One region of the Comamonas sp. Z3 genome, then DNA from elsewhere that is predicted to be linked to it. Evidence: predicted binding sites of a transcription regulator. Region 1 holds the regulator's gene; each other region holds the start of a gene.
The links. The regulator NrdR, encoded in region 1, represses ribonucleotide reductase genes. The targets are predictions, from matches to a motif close to CACNANATNTNGTG.
Positions count from the first base shown of each region.

Region 1 (5,147 bases):
CGGCAGAGACAGATGAGCGCGAAAAAATGCAAACAATGCGCTGCAGCACGAGACCTCGCCAGAAACGACAAAGCCCGGAAGTGGCGAAACCGACTTCCGGGCTTCACGGCCGGTACCAGACCGGGCCGTTTTCGCGGTTCAAGGAGGGTGTGGTCCTTGCCGCTGGAAGCAACGATTGCTCCCTTTAGTGCCTCAAGCGAAGATAAAGAGCAAGTGCCAACAGCCCATGGAATCAAAGGCCTCGGCGGAGTTTGCTTTTCCTTTCCTTTGGCAAGCACCTGCAACTTGCAGGCAGATTCACTATATCTGTGCTCGCGTAGGGCTACCAGGCTTTTTGCACTTTATTTCGCCTTGATGACAAATAAAACGATGTGAGCGTATACACCTCTTGAATCCGTGATTTTTTGCTGTAATTTTTTGAGCAAACTGTACATTCATACAGTTTTTATATAATTTTAAAATCTAAAAAGTATTTTTGTTAGTGTTGACTGAATATTTAGGACGCTTCTAGAATCCGCCAGCGCTCGAAATGAGCGTTTTTTGTTTCCGCTGCCTCACGACTGAGCAGACCGATCGGCGCCCCGAGGGGCGCTTTTAATCGGCCCGCAGCAAACCTCATCGGCCAGTTGTCCTGGTTGCACCGCGAGATTGATCCGGTGCGACCTCGGGCGATAGCCAAGAAAGGACAAGCTATGCCAGCGTCAGGAAAATTAATCGCCTCTGCGCGAACGTTGGGCCATAAGACGGCCCACGGTTTTCTTGCTCTTACTCACAACGGTTTCGCCCTGCTGGGCTTGGCCGTGGCCATTTCGGCCCTGATTTTGATCTCTCGTCCGGACCTGCGTCTGGCCGGCGCCACCGAGCTGCGCGAGTGGCTCGACACACGCCTGCCCGCCAGCACCATTGTGGCTGCCGCCGAAGTGGAGGAAGCTCCTGCTTCCGCCAACATCGTCGTCGCCAGCGACCGTGCCACGGCCGTCAACCCCAAGAACCTGCCCAAGGAGCAGGCGGCTGTCGCCTACTGGCTCAGCAAAAAATACCGGGTGGCGCCCGAACCGATTGCAGCCCTGGTCAGCGAAGCCTATGCCCAGGGCAAGGCCAACAAGCTCGATCCGACGCTGATTCTGGCCATCATGGCGATTGAATCGAGCTTCAACCCGTTTGCCCAAAGCTCGGTCGGTGCCCAGGGCCTGATGCAGGTGATGACGTCCGTGCACACCGACAAGTATGAAAGCTTTGGCGGCCAGCATGCGGCCTTCGACCCTGTGACCAACCTCAAGGTCGGCGTCAAGGTGCTCAAGGAATGCATTGCCCGCGCCGGCTCCATCGAGGGCGGCCTGCGCTACTACGTGGGCGCAGCCAATCTTCCTTCGGACGGCGGCTATGCGGCCAAGGTGCTTGCCGAACACCAGCGCCTGCGCCAGGGCGTGGGCCTGCAGGCCAGCCCGCTGATGACGGCCAAGTCCGAAGCAGCCACCAAGGTCTCCCACGCCCAGCAGGTGGCCCTGGCCGACTCCAATCTCTAAGCGACAGATCCCCGTATTTCTCAAGCTGGCTGCGGCCAGCTTTTTTTATGCCTGGCACGGCTCTGAGGGAAAAACGGGCATAGGCCTTGGAGCCATGCCGGCTCAGCTACACTAGCGGGTGTACGCAACTGGCGATAGGCGCAGAGTTTTCTGCCGCTGACGTGGAAACCGGCAGACTGCAAGGTCTGTGAACCACCGGGGAGCGTACCGCCCAGAGCCGCAGCGACTGCCGCCTGCAAGCGTTTCAGCCGTTCGCCTGGGCAGCCCTTGGCCTCAAGGGAATATCTAAGTTCATAGGACTGCCATGTTTCAACGCACCGATACCGTCGCGAAAGTCGACCCCGAACTGTTTGCAGCTATTGAAGCTGAAAACCATCGCCAGCAAGAGCACATCGAGCTGATCGCCAGCGAGAACTACTGCTCGCCCGCCGTGATGGAAGCCCAGGGCTCCCAGCTGACCAACAAGTACGCCGAAGGCTATCCCGGCAAGCGCTACTACGGTGGCTGCGAGCATGTGGACGTGGTCGAGCAGTTGGCCATTGACCGCATCAAGCAGATCTTTGGCGCGGACGCCGCCAACGTGCAACCCAATTCCGGCTCTCAGGCCAACCAGGCTGTGCTGATGGCTTTCGCCAAGCCCGGCGACACCATTTTGGGCATGAGCCTGGCCGAAGGCGGTCACCTGACCCACGGCATGGCGCTGAACATGTCCGGCAAATGGTTCAAGGCCGTCTCCTACGGTCTGAATGCCGACGAAGCCATCGACTACGACAAGCTCGAAGAGCTGGCCCGTGAGCACAAGCCCCGCATCATCGTGGCCGGCGCTTCCGCCTATGCCCTGCGCATCGATTTCGAGCGCTTCGCCAAGATCGCCAAGGAAGTCGGCGCCATCTTCTGGGTGGACATGGCCCACTATGCCGGCCTGATTGCCGCCGGCGTGTACCCCAACCCCGTGCCCCACGCCGACGTGGTCACCACCACCACTCACAAGAGCCTGCGCGGTCCTCGTGGCGGCGTGATCCTGATGAAGGCCGAGCACGAGAAGGCCATCAACAGCGCCATCTTCCCTGGCCTGCAAGGCGGCCCACTGATGCACGTCATCGCCGGCAAGGCCGTGGCCTTCAAGGAAGCCCTGACTCCCGAGTTCAAGGCTTACCAGGAACAGGTCGTGAAGAATGCCAAGGTGTTTGCCGAAACGCTGACCGAGCGCGGTCTGCGCATCGTCTCCGGCCGCACCGAAAGCCACGTGATGCTGGTGGACCTGCGCGCCAAGGGCATTACCGGCAAGGCTGCCGAAGCGGCTCTGGGTCTGGCTCACATCACCGTGAACAAGAACGCCATCCCCAACGACCCCGAGAAGCCTTTCGTGACCAGCGGTATCCGTATCGGCACGCCCGCCATGACCACACGTGGCTTCGGTGAGGAAGAAGCCCGCATCACCGCCAATCTGGTGGCTGACGTGCTGGACAAGCCCGAAGACGAAGCCAATCTGGCCGCCGTGCGCGCCAAGGTGGCCGAGCTGACTGCCAAGTTCCCTGTCTACAGCAAGTAAATTCTGCTGCGCTGATCTGTCATGAAGTGCCCCTTCTGCAACCATCCAGACACGCAAGTGGTTGAGACCCGCGAGTCCGAGGACGGGGGCTTCATCCGCCGCCGCCGCCGCTGCGGCGGCTGCGACAAGCGCTTCACGACCTACGAGCGCCCCGAGGTCAGCTTTCCGACCGTGGTCAAGAGAGACGGCCGCCGTATCGAGTACGAGCGCGCCAAGCTGCAAGGCTCTTTTCAGATCGCGCTGCGCAAGCGCCCCGTGAGCACCGAACTCATCGATGCGGCCATAGAGCGCATCGAGGACAGGCTGCTCAATCTGGGCCAGCGTGAAATCGATTCCAGCCGCCTTGGCGAGCTGGTGATGGATGAACTCAAGGGCCTGGACAAGGTCGGCTATATCCGGTTTGCCAGCGTATACCGCAGCTTCGAGGATGTGGACGATTTCAAGAACATCATGGATGAGGTTCGCAGTCCCAAGGCCAAGGCCGCCAGAAAGCCCCAGCCCTGACCACCGCCATGACAAAAGCCACCCTCGGGTGGCTTTTGTTTTGTGCACTTGACGGCAGGCATCTGCTATGAATTAATGAGCAACTATCGCATGATATAAAAGGATATCAGATAGTTTTTTATCTAATTCCCTTAATGCACGAGCGTAATGCGCTCCATTAAAGGTAGCGCCATCGGACCGCTGCGGCTTTGCTCGCGCACATGCTCGGCCAGGGCATCCAGATCCAGCATGCCGCCCACCACATCGATGCCTTGCGCGAAGATGCTGAAGTTGTCGCCGCCGCTGCCCAGATAGCTCTGCAGTCCCACGCGGTAGCGCTGCGATATCTCGAGCCGCCGGCCGTTCAGACGCAGCTCGCTCACGCGCCGGCCCGCGGGCTGGCGACGGTCGAAGCGGTAGCTGAAGCCCTCGGACACCTGCAGGATGCGCGGCGCATTCACGGTGTTGCTGCCGCTGTCGAATTGCTGCTCCAGCGCCTGTCGTATCTGCTCGCCCGTCAGGCTCATCACCATCAGCGTATTGCCGAACGGCTGAACGCTGAACAGCTGGCCATAGTTCACGCTGCCGTCGGCCGCGGGCAGCAGGTCGGCGCGCACACCGCCGGGGTTCACAAAAGCCAGTTGCGCTCCGCCCGCGGCGGCATCGCGCGTGGCCGCAAGTATGGCGTCGGCCACGATGCGCCCCATTACGCTTTCGCCATTGGCTTGCGGCATGCGGCTGACAGGTCCGGCCAGCCGCCCTGCAACGGCCTCGGCCAGCGGCCGCGCCGCAGCCTTGTAGCGAGCCACCAGCGCCGCCACTTCAGCATCGGCGTCAAAGACCGGAAACTCGGGCTGCAAGCCCACCTGGCCACCAGCGCTGCGATAGGCCTCGCCCTGCACGATGGTCTGGTGCGCCGACTTGCGGCTGACGCGGCGTTTGCGCGCATCCACCGTCAGTCTGACCTCGGTCAGCAGCGTGCCGTAGTGACCCGCGCTGGTCAGCAAGAACGGCTTGCGGGCATTCACCCTGGCGTAATCGCACACGTAGGAACGATGGGTGTGACCGGAGATCACCACATCGACCTCGCTGGAGAGCTGCTCCAGAATCGGCACGATAGCGCCGGACAGGCCCTGGCAGCTATCGTCCTGCAGGCCCGACGTGGTGGCTCCACCCTCATGGATCAGCACCACGATCACATCGGCCCCCTGCGCACGCAGCTGGGGGATCAGCGCATTGGCCGTCTGTGCCTCGTCGGCGAATGTCAGCCCTCTGACCCCGCTGGGCCGCACCATATGCGGCGTGTTCCTGAGCGTCATGCCGATGAAGCCCACGCCTATGCGCAGACCGTCCTGCTCGAAGAACTTCAGCCCCGTCGCGGGAAACAGCGGCCGGCCGTCGCCGCGCAGCGTATTGGCCGCGAGAAACGGGAACTCCGCGCCCCTGAAGGGCTGGCTGATCTGGCATGGCTGCTTGCTGGTGAACTTCTCGCAGCCACCGTTTTGCATGCGCTGCAACTCGGCTACGCCCTGGTCGTATTCGTGATTGCCAGTGGCCGCAAAGTCCACCCGCATGAGATTGAGCAC
Region 1 covers NZ_VOQU01000008.1:229,156-234,302, reverse strand. The annotation lists gene FSY59_RS22805 (lytic transglycosylase domain-containing protein) at 693-1,526, shown strand; ZMP/ZTP riboswitch at 1,641-1,795, shown strand; gene glyA (serine hydroxymethyltransferase) at 1,831-3,078, shown strand; gene nrdR (transcriptional regulator NrdR) at 3,100-3,582, shown strand; gene FSY59_RS22790 (bifunctional UDP-sugar hydrolase/5'-nucleotidase) at 3,714-5,147, opposite strand, start outside.

Region 2 (5,147 bases), on a different contig from region 1:
CGAACGCGGTGGCGTAGAGGTTCTTGATCTCTTGCGGCACGCGGTCGATGGCGCGCAGCGAGCCGTCGAAATGCTTGAGATCCATGACCATCACGTCGTCCCACAGGCCCAGGCGCTTGAGGTCGCGCACCAGGTACTGGTTGATGACGGTGAATTCGCCCGACAGATTGGACTTCACGGACAGGTTGCCGAACGAAGGCTCGATCGAGGCATCCACACCCACGATGTTGGAGATGGTGGCGGTGGGGGCGATGGCCACGCAGTTGGAGTTGCGCATGCCGTCCTTGGCGATCTTGGCGCGCAGGGCGTCCCAGTCCAGCTTGGCGGAGCGATCCACTTCCACATAGCCGCCGCGGGCCTTTTCCAGCAGCTTCAGGGTGTCGGGGGGCAGGATGCCCTGATCCCACAGCGATCCCTTGAAGGTGGAGTAGGTGCCACGTTCCTTGGACAGCTCGGTCGATGCCCAGTAAGCGTAGTAGCAGATGGCTTCCATGGCTTCGTCGGCAAACTCGACTGCGCCCTGGCTGGCGTAGGCGGTGCGCATTTCATACAGCGCATCCTGGAAACCCATCAGGCCCATGCCCACAGGGCGATGGCGCAGATTGGAGTCCTTGGCCTTTTGCACGGCGTAGTAGTTGATGTCGATCACGTTGTCCAGCATGCGCATGGCCGTGTTCACGGTCTTGCGCAGCTTGTCGTGGTCGATCTTGCCGTCCTTGATGTGCTGGACCAGGTTCACCGAGCCCAGGTTGCAGACAGCGGTTTCGGTGTCGCTGGTGTTGAGCGTGATCTCGGTGCACAGATTGGACGAGTGCACCACACCCACGTGCTGCTGGGGCGAGCGGATGTTGCAAGGGTCCTTGAAGGTGATCCAGGGATGGCCGGTCTCGAACAGCATCGAGAGCATCTTGCGCCACAGATCCACGGCAGGCACGCGCTTGAACAGCTTGAGCTCGCCGCTGTCGGTCTTGGCTTCATAGGCGGTGTAGGCCTTCTCGAAGGCTTCGCCGTACAGATCGTGCAGATCGGGAGCGTCGGCGGGCGAGAACAGGGTCCACTGGCCTGCTTCCATCACGCGCTTCATGAACAGGTCGGGAATCCAGTTCGCCGTGTTCATGTCGTGGGTGCGGCGGCGGTCGTCGCCGGTGTTCTTGCGCAGCTCCAGGAATTCTTCGATGTCCAGGTGCCAGGATTCCAGATAGGTACAGACCGCGCCCTTGCGCTTGCCACCCTGGTTCACGGCAACGGCTGTGTCGTTGACCACCTTGAGGAAGGGAACCACGCCTTGCGATTCGCCGTTGGTGCCCTTGATGCGCGAGCCCAGGGCACGCACACGGGTCCAGTCATTGCCCAGGCCGCCAGCAAACTTGGACAGCAGCGCATTTTCCTTGATGGATTCGTAGATGCCGTCCAGGTCGTCGGGCACGGTGGTCAGGTAGCAGGACGACAGCTGCGAACGCAGCGTGCCGCTGTTGAACAGCGTGGGAGTGGACGACATGAAGTCGAAGGACGACAGCAGTTCGTAGAACTCGATGGCACGGGCGTTGCGGTCGGGCTCGTTCAGTGCCAGGCCCATGGCCACGCGCATGAAGAAGGACTGGGGCAGCTCGATGCGGGTCTTGCGCACGTGCAGGAAGTAGCGGTCGTACAGGGTCTGCAGACCCAGGTAGTCGAACTGTTCGTCGCGCTCGGCCTTCAGGGCCTTGGCCAGACGGGGCAGGTCGTAGTTCAGCAGCTCGGGGTTGAGCAGCTCGTTGTCCACGCCTTTTTGCACAAAGCCGGGGAAGTAGTCGGCATAGGCGGCCTGCATTTCTGCGGGCTGCACGTCGCGGCCCATGACTTCGCGCACGATGGTGTGCAGCAGCAGGCGGGCGGTGACGTAGGTGTAGTCGGGGTCTTTTTCGATCAGCGTACGTGCGGCCAGGATGGACGCCTTGTAGACCTCGGCCAGAGGCACGCCGTCATACAGATTGCGCAGGGTTTCGGCCACGATGGGGGCGGACTGGATGTCGGCATTCAGATTGCCGCAGGAAGCGACGATCAGGGCTTCCAGGCGCTCCTGGTTCAGCGGCACGCGCTGGCCGTTGTCGGTCACATGCAGCACGGGCTTGGTGGCGGCAGCGGCTGCCACTTCGGCGACCTTCTTCTGCTCGGCACGTTCCTGGTTGCGGCGCTCGCGGTACAGCACATAGGCGCGGGCCACGTCCTGGTGACCGGCGCGCATCAGGCCCAGCTCGACCTGGTCCTGCACATCTTCGATATGGAAGGTTCCGCCATCGGGACGCGAACGCACCAGGGCGCGCACCACGCCGTCGGTGAGCTCGTTGACGGTGTCACGCACGCTGGCGGAAGCCGCGCCCTGCGCGCCGCGCACGGCCAGGAAAGCCTTGGTCAGGGCCACGGCAATCTTCTGGGGTGCGAAAGCCACCACATCGCCGCTGCGGCGGATGATCTGGTAGCTGTCATTGGGGGAGGAAGAATTGGCTGCACCGGCAGGTGCGGCAGAAGGCAGTGAGTTCAACGCTTCTTGCATAAGTTCCTCTGAGTCAGTATGTGGATAGGCAGACAAAGGCCTGCACTGTGGGCAGGCCATCAAAAACACGATTCGGCGCCTTGGTCTACACATGGTTTGCACAGGGTGTGCACAGCTTGTAAACACTAGATATGGGGTCTGAGGCGCCCTTAAACACTACCGGTAGTGTATCGCGCTTAAAACTGGCTGACCTGATGAAACTACTGAATCTGACATTTCGGCCACCGCTTGACAGCTGAAAAAATGACTTCATCCCGCATGAATAAAGGCCTGTGGCGCGGTTGCGCGCGGCGGGAGAGCGGACCGGAAATATGTAAAAAATTTGCGTGTTTGATGCAGGCGACAGTTGTTGCGCGCGCCATTGACATGCCGCTTACAGGTGCGGAAGCGATGGATGATGCGGGCCTACAAAAAGAGGAGCGTCTGACACCTGTCATCAGGCGACTTCAGTGCTGAATCACCAGAAATTCAAGATATGGAGAGTGGAAGGTGCTATGAAAAAATCAGGCCGGCTGTGAAGCGCGTGGCGGAAATTCCCATGACCGGGTGCCGTCCGCGCTGCCCAGCTGCTGCTGCAGGCGCTGCCAGTCAAAGCCAGGGCCGGGATCCTGCTTGCGTCCGGGTGCGATGTGCTCGTGCCCGGCGATGTAGTGCACCGGGTATTGCGCGGCGATGGCGCTGCAAAGCTGCTGCAGGGCCTGGTACTGGGGGGCTTCGAAGCTCAGGCCTTCCAGGCCTTCCAGCTCTATGCCAATGGAGTCGTCGTTGCAGCGATCGCGCCCGCGCCACTGGCTTACGCCGGCATGCCAGGCACGGTCGTCGCAGCTGACGAACTGCCAGATCTCGCCCTGGCGCGTGACAAAGAAATGGGACGAGACTTCGAGGCCGCGAATGCCCTGGTAATAAGGATGGGCGTCCCAGTCCAGCTGATTGGTGAACAGTTGCTGGACCGCGCCCGTGCCGTACTGGCCCGGAGGCAGGCTGATGGAATGGATAACGACGAGGTCGATCCTTGCCTGCTCGGGGCGCGGGCCGAAATTGGGCGAGGCCAGGTGGCGCGCTGCGCCATACCAGCCGGCCTGCCACGCCGGCTGCTGCGGCAGGTTTTGGGCAAGGGGGGCGGTATCAGACATTGTCGCTCTGGTGTGGCAGGTCGATGCCCAGCCGGTCGATGCGGTAGCGGATCTGGCGCAGGCTGATGCCCAGCCTGGCCGCCGTGGCCGTGCGGTTGAAGCCGTTGTCCTGCAGGGCTCTGACCAGAATGCTGCGCTCCTGCTCGTCGAGCCAGCCTTGCAGATCCTCGGGCAGCGTGGCCGGACTGCCCGCGTGCTGAGGCGCCGGTGCGCCGGTCTCCGATGCCTGAGTGCCTGAGACCGGGGCTGGCATCGCTGCCGAAGCACCGGCGCCGGGGCCGGGGCCGGATTCGGGCAGGCGCAGCGGGCCTTCATCGCCCAGTGCAATGGCGCGGTGCAGCACGTTTTCCAGCTCGCGCACATTGCCGGGCAGCGGCAGCCCGGCGATCTGGCGGAGGCTGATCTCGTCCAGCTCCGGCGTGGGCAGGCCGGACTCGCGGGCCAGCTTTTGCAGCAAAGCCTGGCAGAGCTGGCCCAGGTCTTCGCGGCGCTCGCGCAGCGCGGGCAGCTCGATTTCGATGACGTTGAGCCGATAGAACAGATCCTGGCGGAAATTGCCGGACTGCACTTGCGCGCTCAGGTCGCGGTGGGTGGCGCTGAGGATGCGCACATCGACGGCTTCTTCCTGGGTGCTGCCCAGCGGGCGGATCTTGCGCTCCTGGATGGCGCGCAGCAGCTTGGCCTGCATGGCCAGGGGCAGGTCGCCGATCTCGTCGAGAAACAGGGTGCCGCCCTGAGCGGCCTGAAAGTAGCCTGGCCTGTCCTGCGTGGCTCCGGTATAGGAGCCCTTGCGGGCGCCGAAGAACTCGGCTTCGAGCAGGTTTTCCGGGATGGCGCCGCAGTTGACGGCGACCATGGGGCCTTCGGCCCGCTGGCTGCAGGCATGCAGGGCGCGCGCCACCAGCTCCTTGCCCGTGCCGGATTCACCGTGGATCAGCACGGGAGCCATGCCCTTGGCGACCTTGGCGATGCGCTGCTTGACGCGTTGCATGGCCTGAGAGTTGCCCACCAGCGCTTCCAGCGCGCCAGGCTGGGCTGCCGGCCCCGCTCCATGGGCCGGTGCGCTTTCGCCGGCCTGCTGGCTGCCGGGCTTGGGCACTGCGCCCATGCCTTGTACGGCTGAGGCCACGACCTGGCGGAACTGGCGCAGGTCCACGGGCTTGGTCAGATAGTCGAAGGCGCCGGCGCGCAAGGCTTCCACGGCATTCTCGGCCGAGCCGTAGGCCGTCATGACGATGCAGCGCTCGCTGCGCGACGGATCGCGCAGCTGCAGCAATAGCTCCATGCCGATCCCGTCGGGCAGGCGCATATCGGTAATCACGACATCGAAATGGCGCTTCTGCAACTGGGCCCTGCCTTCCTGGACCGAGCCTGCGGTTTCCACGCGGTAGCCTTCGCGCAGCAGCGTCAGCTCGTAGAGCGTGCGCAGATCGGGTTCATCGTCGACCACGAGAATGCTGGCTGCTGCGGAGGAGTGAGGC
Region 2 covers NZ_VOQU01000004.1:172,420-177,566, reverse strand. The annotation lists gene FSY59_RS12950 (ribonucleoside-diphosphate reductase subunit alpha) at 1-2,533, opposite strand, end outside; gene FSY59_RS12945 (hypothetical protein) at 2,777-2,989, shown strand; gene ampD (1,6-anhydro-N-acetylmuramyl-L-alanine amidase AmpD) at 3,037-3,666, opposite strand; gene FSY59_RS12935 (sigma-54 dependent transcriptional regulator) at 3,659-5,116, opposite strand.
Region 2: the regulator NrdR is predicted to act here: its motif matches at 2,657-2,670, upstream of FSY59_RS12950 (ribonucleoside-diphosphate reductase subunit alpha).

Region 3 (5,147 bases), on a different contig from region 1:
CGGCGCCTTCGACTATCTGACCAAGCCCGTGGACCTGCGCCAGTTCCGCCAGGTCGTGGCCTCAGCCGTACAAGGCATGGGCGCAGTGCCCAAGCCCGGCAGCCAGCAGGCCGGCGAAAGCGCACCGGCCCATGGAGCGGGGCCGGCAGCCCAGCCTGGCGCGCTGGAAGCGCTGGTGGGCAACTCTCAGGCCATGCAACGCGTCAAGCAGCGCATCGCCAAGGTCGCCAAGGGCATGGCTCCCGTGCTGATCCACGGTGAATCCGGCACGGGCAAGGAGCTGGTGGCGCGCGCCCTGCATGCCTGCAGCCAGCGGGCCGAAGGCCCCATGGTCGCCGTCAACTGCGGCGCCATCCCGGAAAACCTGCTCGAAGCCGAGTTCTTCGGCGCCCGCAAGGGCTCCTATACCGGAGCCACGCAGGACAGGCCAGGCTACTTTCAGGCCGCTCAGGGCGGCACCCTGTTTCTCGACGAGATCGGCGACCTGCCCCTGGCCATGCAGGCCAAGCTGCTGCGCGCCATCCAGGAGCGCAAGATCCGCCCGCTGGGCAGCACCCAGGAAGAAGCCGTCGATGTGCGCATCCTCAGCGCCACCCACCGCGACCTGAGCGCGCAAGTGCAGTCCGGCAATTTCCGCCAGGATCTGTTCTATCGGCTCAACGTCATCGAAATCGAGCTGCCCGCGCTGCGCGAGCGCCGCGAAGACCTGGGCCAGCTCTGCCAGGCTTTGCTGCAAAAGCTGGCCCGCGAGTCCGGCCTGCCCACGCCGGAGCTGGACGAGATCAGCCTCCGCCAGATCGCCGGGCTGCCGCTGCCCGGCAATGTGCGCGAGCTGGAAAACGTGCTGCACCGCGCCATTGCACTGGGCGATGAAGGCCCGCTGCGCCTGCCCGAATCCGGCCCCGGCCCCGGCGCCGGTGCTTCGGCAGCGATGCCAGCCCCGGTCTCAGGCACTCAGGCATCGGAGACCGGCGCACCGGCGCCTCAGCACGCGGGCAGTCCGGCCACGCTGCCCGAGGATCTGCAAGGCTGGCTCGACGAGCAGGAGCGCAGCATTCTGGTCAGAGCCCTGCAGGACAACGGCTTCAACCGCACGGCCACGGCGGCCAGGCTGGGCATCAGCCTGCGCCAGATCCGCTACCGCATCGACCGGCTGGGCATCGACCTGCCACACCAGAGCGACAATGTCTGATACCGCCCCCCTTGCCCAAAACCTGCCGCAGCAGCCGGCGTGGCAGGCCGGCTGGTATGGCGCAGCGCGCCACCTGGCCTCGCCCAATTTCGGCCCGCGCCCCGAGCAGGCAAGGATCGACCTCGTCGTTATCCATTCCATCAGCCTGCCTCCGGGCCAGTACGGCACGGGCGCGGTCCAGCAACTGTTCACCAATCAGCTGGACTGGGACGCCCATCCTTATTACCAGGGCATTCGCGGCCTCGAAGTCTCGTCCCATTTCTTTGTCACGCGCCAGGGCGAGATCTGGCAGTTCGTCAGCTGCGACGACCGTGCCTGGCATGCCGGCGTAAGCCAGTGGCGCGGGCGCGATCGCTGCAACGACGACTCCATTGGCATAGAGCTGGAAGGCCTGGAAGGCCTGAGCTTCGAAGCCCCCCAGTACCAGGCCCTGCAGCAGCTTTGCAGCGCCATCGCCGCGCAATACCCGGTGCACTACATCGCCGGGCACGAGCACATCGCACCCGGACGCAAGCAGGATCCCGGCCCTGGCTTTGACTGGCAGCGCCTGCAGCAGCAGCTGGGCAGCGCGGACGGCACCCGGTCATGGGAATTTCCGCCACGCGCTTCACAGCCGGCCTGATTTTTTCATAGCACCTTCCACTCTCCATATCTTGAATTTCTGGTGATTCAGCACTGAAGTCGCCTGATGACAGGTGTCAGACGCTCCTCTTTTTGTAGGCCCGCATCATCCATCGCTTCCGCACCTGTAAGCGGCATGTCAATGGCGCGCGCAACAACTGTCGCCTGCATCAAACACGCAAATTTTTTACATATTTCCGGTCCGCTCTCCCGCCGCGCGCAACCGCGCCACAGGCCTTTATTCATGCGGGATGAAGTCATTTTTTCAGCTGTCAAGCGGTGGCCGAAATGTCAGATTCAGTAGTTTCATCAGGTCAGCCAGTTTTAAGCGCGATACACTACCGGTAGTGTTTAAGGGCGCCTCAGACCCCATATCTAGTGTTTACAAGCTGTGCACACCCTGTGCAAACCATGTGTAGACCAAGGCGCCGAATCGTGTTTTTGATGGCCTGCCCACAGTGCAGGCCTTTGTCTGCCTATCCACATACTGACTCAGAGGAACTTATGCAAGAAGCGTTGAACTCACTGCCTTCTGCCGCACCTGCCGGTGCAGCCAATTCTTCCTCCCCCAATGACAGCTACCAGATCATCCGCCGCAGCGGCGATGTGGTGGCTTTCGCACCCCAGAAGATTGCCGTGGCCCTGACCAAGGCTTTCCTGGCCGTGCGCGGCGCGCAGGGCGCGGCTTCCGCCAGCGTGCGTGACACCGTCAACGAGCTCACCGACGGCGTGGTGCGCGCCCTGGTGCGTTCGCGTCCCGATGGCGGAACCTTCCATATCGAAGATGTGCAGGACCAGGTCGAGCTGGGCCTGATGCGCGCCGGTCACCAGGACGTGGCCCGCGCCTATGTGCTGTACCGCGAGCGCCGCAACCAGGAACGTGCCGAGCAGAAGAAGGTCGCCGAAGTGGCAGCCGCTGCCGCCACCAAGCCCGTGCTGCATGTGACCGACAACGGCCAGCGCGTGCCGCTGAACCAGGAGCGCCTGGAAGCCCTGATCGTCGCTTCCTGCGGCAATCTGAATGCCGACATCCAGTCCGCCCCCATCGTGGCCGAAACCCTGCGCAATCTGTATGACGGCGTGCCTCTGGCCGAGGTCTACAAGGCGTCCATCCTGGCCGCACGTACGCTGATCGAAAAAGACCCCGACTACACCTACGTCACCGCCCGCCTGCTGCTGCACACCATCGTGCGCGAAGTCATGGGCCGCGACGTGCAGCCCGCAGAAATGCAGGCCGCCTATGCCGACTACTTCCCCGGCTTTGTGCAAAAAGGCGTGGACAACGAGCTGCTCAACCCCGAGCTGCTGAACTACGACCTGCCCCGTCTGGCCAAGGCCCTGAAGGCCGAGCGCGACGAACAGTTCGACTACCTGGGTCTGCAGACCCTGTACGACCGCTACTTCCTGCACGTGCGCAAGACCCGCATCGAGCTGCCCCAGTCCTTCTTCATGCGCGTGGCCATGGGCCTGGCACTGAACGAGCCCGACCGCAACGCCCGTGCCATCGAGTTCTACGAACTGCTGTCGTCCTTCGACTTCATGTCGTCCACTCCCACGCTGTTCAACAGCGGCACGCTGCGTTCGCAGCTGTCGTCCTGCTACCTGACCACCGTGCCCGACGACCTGGACGGCATCTACGAATCCATCAAGGAAAATGCGCTGCTGTCCAAGTTTGCTGGCGGCCTGGGCAATGACTGGACCCGTGTGCGTGCCCTGGGCTCGCGCATCAAGGGCACCAACGGCGAATCGCAAGGCGTGGTTCCCTTCCTCAAGGTGGTCAACGACACAGCCGTTGCCGTGAACCAGGGTGGCAAGCGCAAGGGCGCGGTCTGTACCTATCTGGAATCCTGGCACCTGGACATCGAAGAATTCCTGGAGCTGCGCAAGAACACCGGCGACGACCGCCGCCGCACCCACGACATGAACACGGCGAACTGGATTCCCGACCTGTTCATGAAGCGCGTGATGGAAGCAGGCCAGTGGACCCTGTTCTCGCCCGCCGACGCTCCCGATCTGCACGATCTGTACGGCGAAGCCTTCGAGAAGGCCTACACCGCCTATGAAGCCAAGACCGACAGCGGCGAGCTCAAGCTGTTCAAGCGCGTGCCTGCCGTGGATCTGTGGCGCAAGATGCTCTCGATGCTGTTCGAGACCGGCCATCCCTGGATCACCTTCAAGGACCCTTGCAACATCCGCTCGCCCCAGCAGCACGTGGGTGTGGTGCACTCGTCCAATCTGTGCACCGAGATCACGCTCAACACCAGCGACACCGAAACCGCTGTCTGCAACCTGGGCTCGGTGAACCTGGTCCAGCACATCAAGGACGGCAAGATCGACCACGACAAGCTGCGCAAGACCGTGAACACGGCCATGCGCATGCTGGACAACGTGATCGACATCAACTACTACGCCGTGCAAAAGGCCAAGGACTCCAATCTGCGCCATCGCCCTGTGGGCATGGGCCTGATGGGTTTCCAGGATGCGCTGTATGAAATGCGCACCGCCTACGCCAGCCAGGGCGCAGTCGAGTTTGCCGACGAAGCCATGGAAGCCATCTGCTACTACGCTTACTGGGCATCGACCGAGCTGTCCAAGGAACGTGGCACCTACTCCACCTTCAAGGGATCGCTGTGGGATCAGGGCATCCTGCCCCCCGACACCCTGAAGCTGCTGGAAAAGGCCCGCGGCGGCTATGTGGAAGTGGATCGCTCCGCCAAGCTGGACTGGGACGCCCTGCGCGCCAAGATCGCCAAGGACGGCATGCGCAACTCCAACTGCGTGGCCATCGCCCCCACCGCCACCATCTCCAACATCGTGGGTGTGGATGCCTCGATCGAGCCTTCGTTCGGCAACCTGTCCGTGAAGTCCAATCTGTCGGGCGAATTCACCGTCATCAACCAGTACCTGGTGCGCGACCTCAAGCGCCTGGGCCTGTGGGACGACGTGATGGTCATGGATCTCAAGCATTTCGACGGCTCGCTGCGCGCCATCGACCGCGTGCCGCAAGAGATCAAGAACCTCTACGCCACCGCGTTCGAAGTCTCGCCCGAATGGCTGGTGGAAGCCGCCTCGCGCCGCCAGAAGTGGATCGACCAGGCCCAGAGCCTGAACATCTACATGGCCGGTGCATCGGGCAAGAAGCTGCACGACACCTACATGCTGGCCTGGCTGCGCGGTCTGAAGACCACCTACTACCTGCGCACCACCAGCGCGACCAATATCGAGAAGTCCACCGTGCAAAGCCGTGTGCTGAACGCCGTGTCCTCCGGTGCTCCTGCCGCTTCGGCGGCCCCTGCGGCCAAGCCTGCGGTCAGCGCACTGGAAGCGGCTGCCG
Region 3 covers NZ_VOQU01000006.1:341,239-346,385, forward strand. The annotation lists gene FSY59_RS19120 (sigma-54 dependent transcriptional regulator) at 1-1,192, shown strand, start outside; gene ampD (1,6-anhydro-N-acetylmuramyl-L-alanine amidase AmpD) at 1,185-1,814, shown strand; gene FSY59_RS19130 (hypothetical protein) at 1,862-2,074, opposite strand; gene FSY59_RS19135 (ribonucleoside-diphosphate reductase subunit alpha) at 2,318-5,147, shown strand, end outside.
Region 3: the regulator NrdR is predicted to act here: its motif matches at 2,181-2,194, upstream of FSY59_RS19135 (ribonucleoside-diphosphate reductase subunit alpha).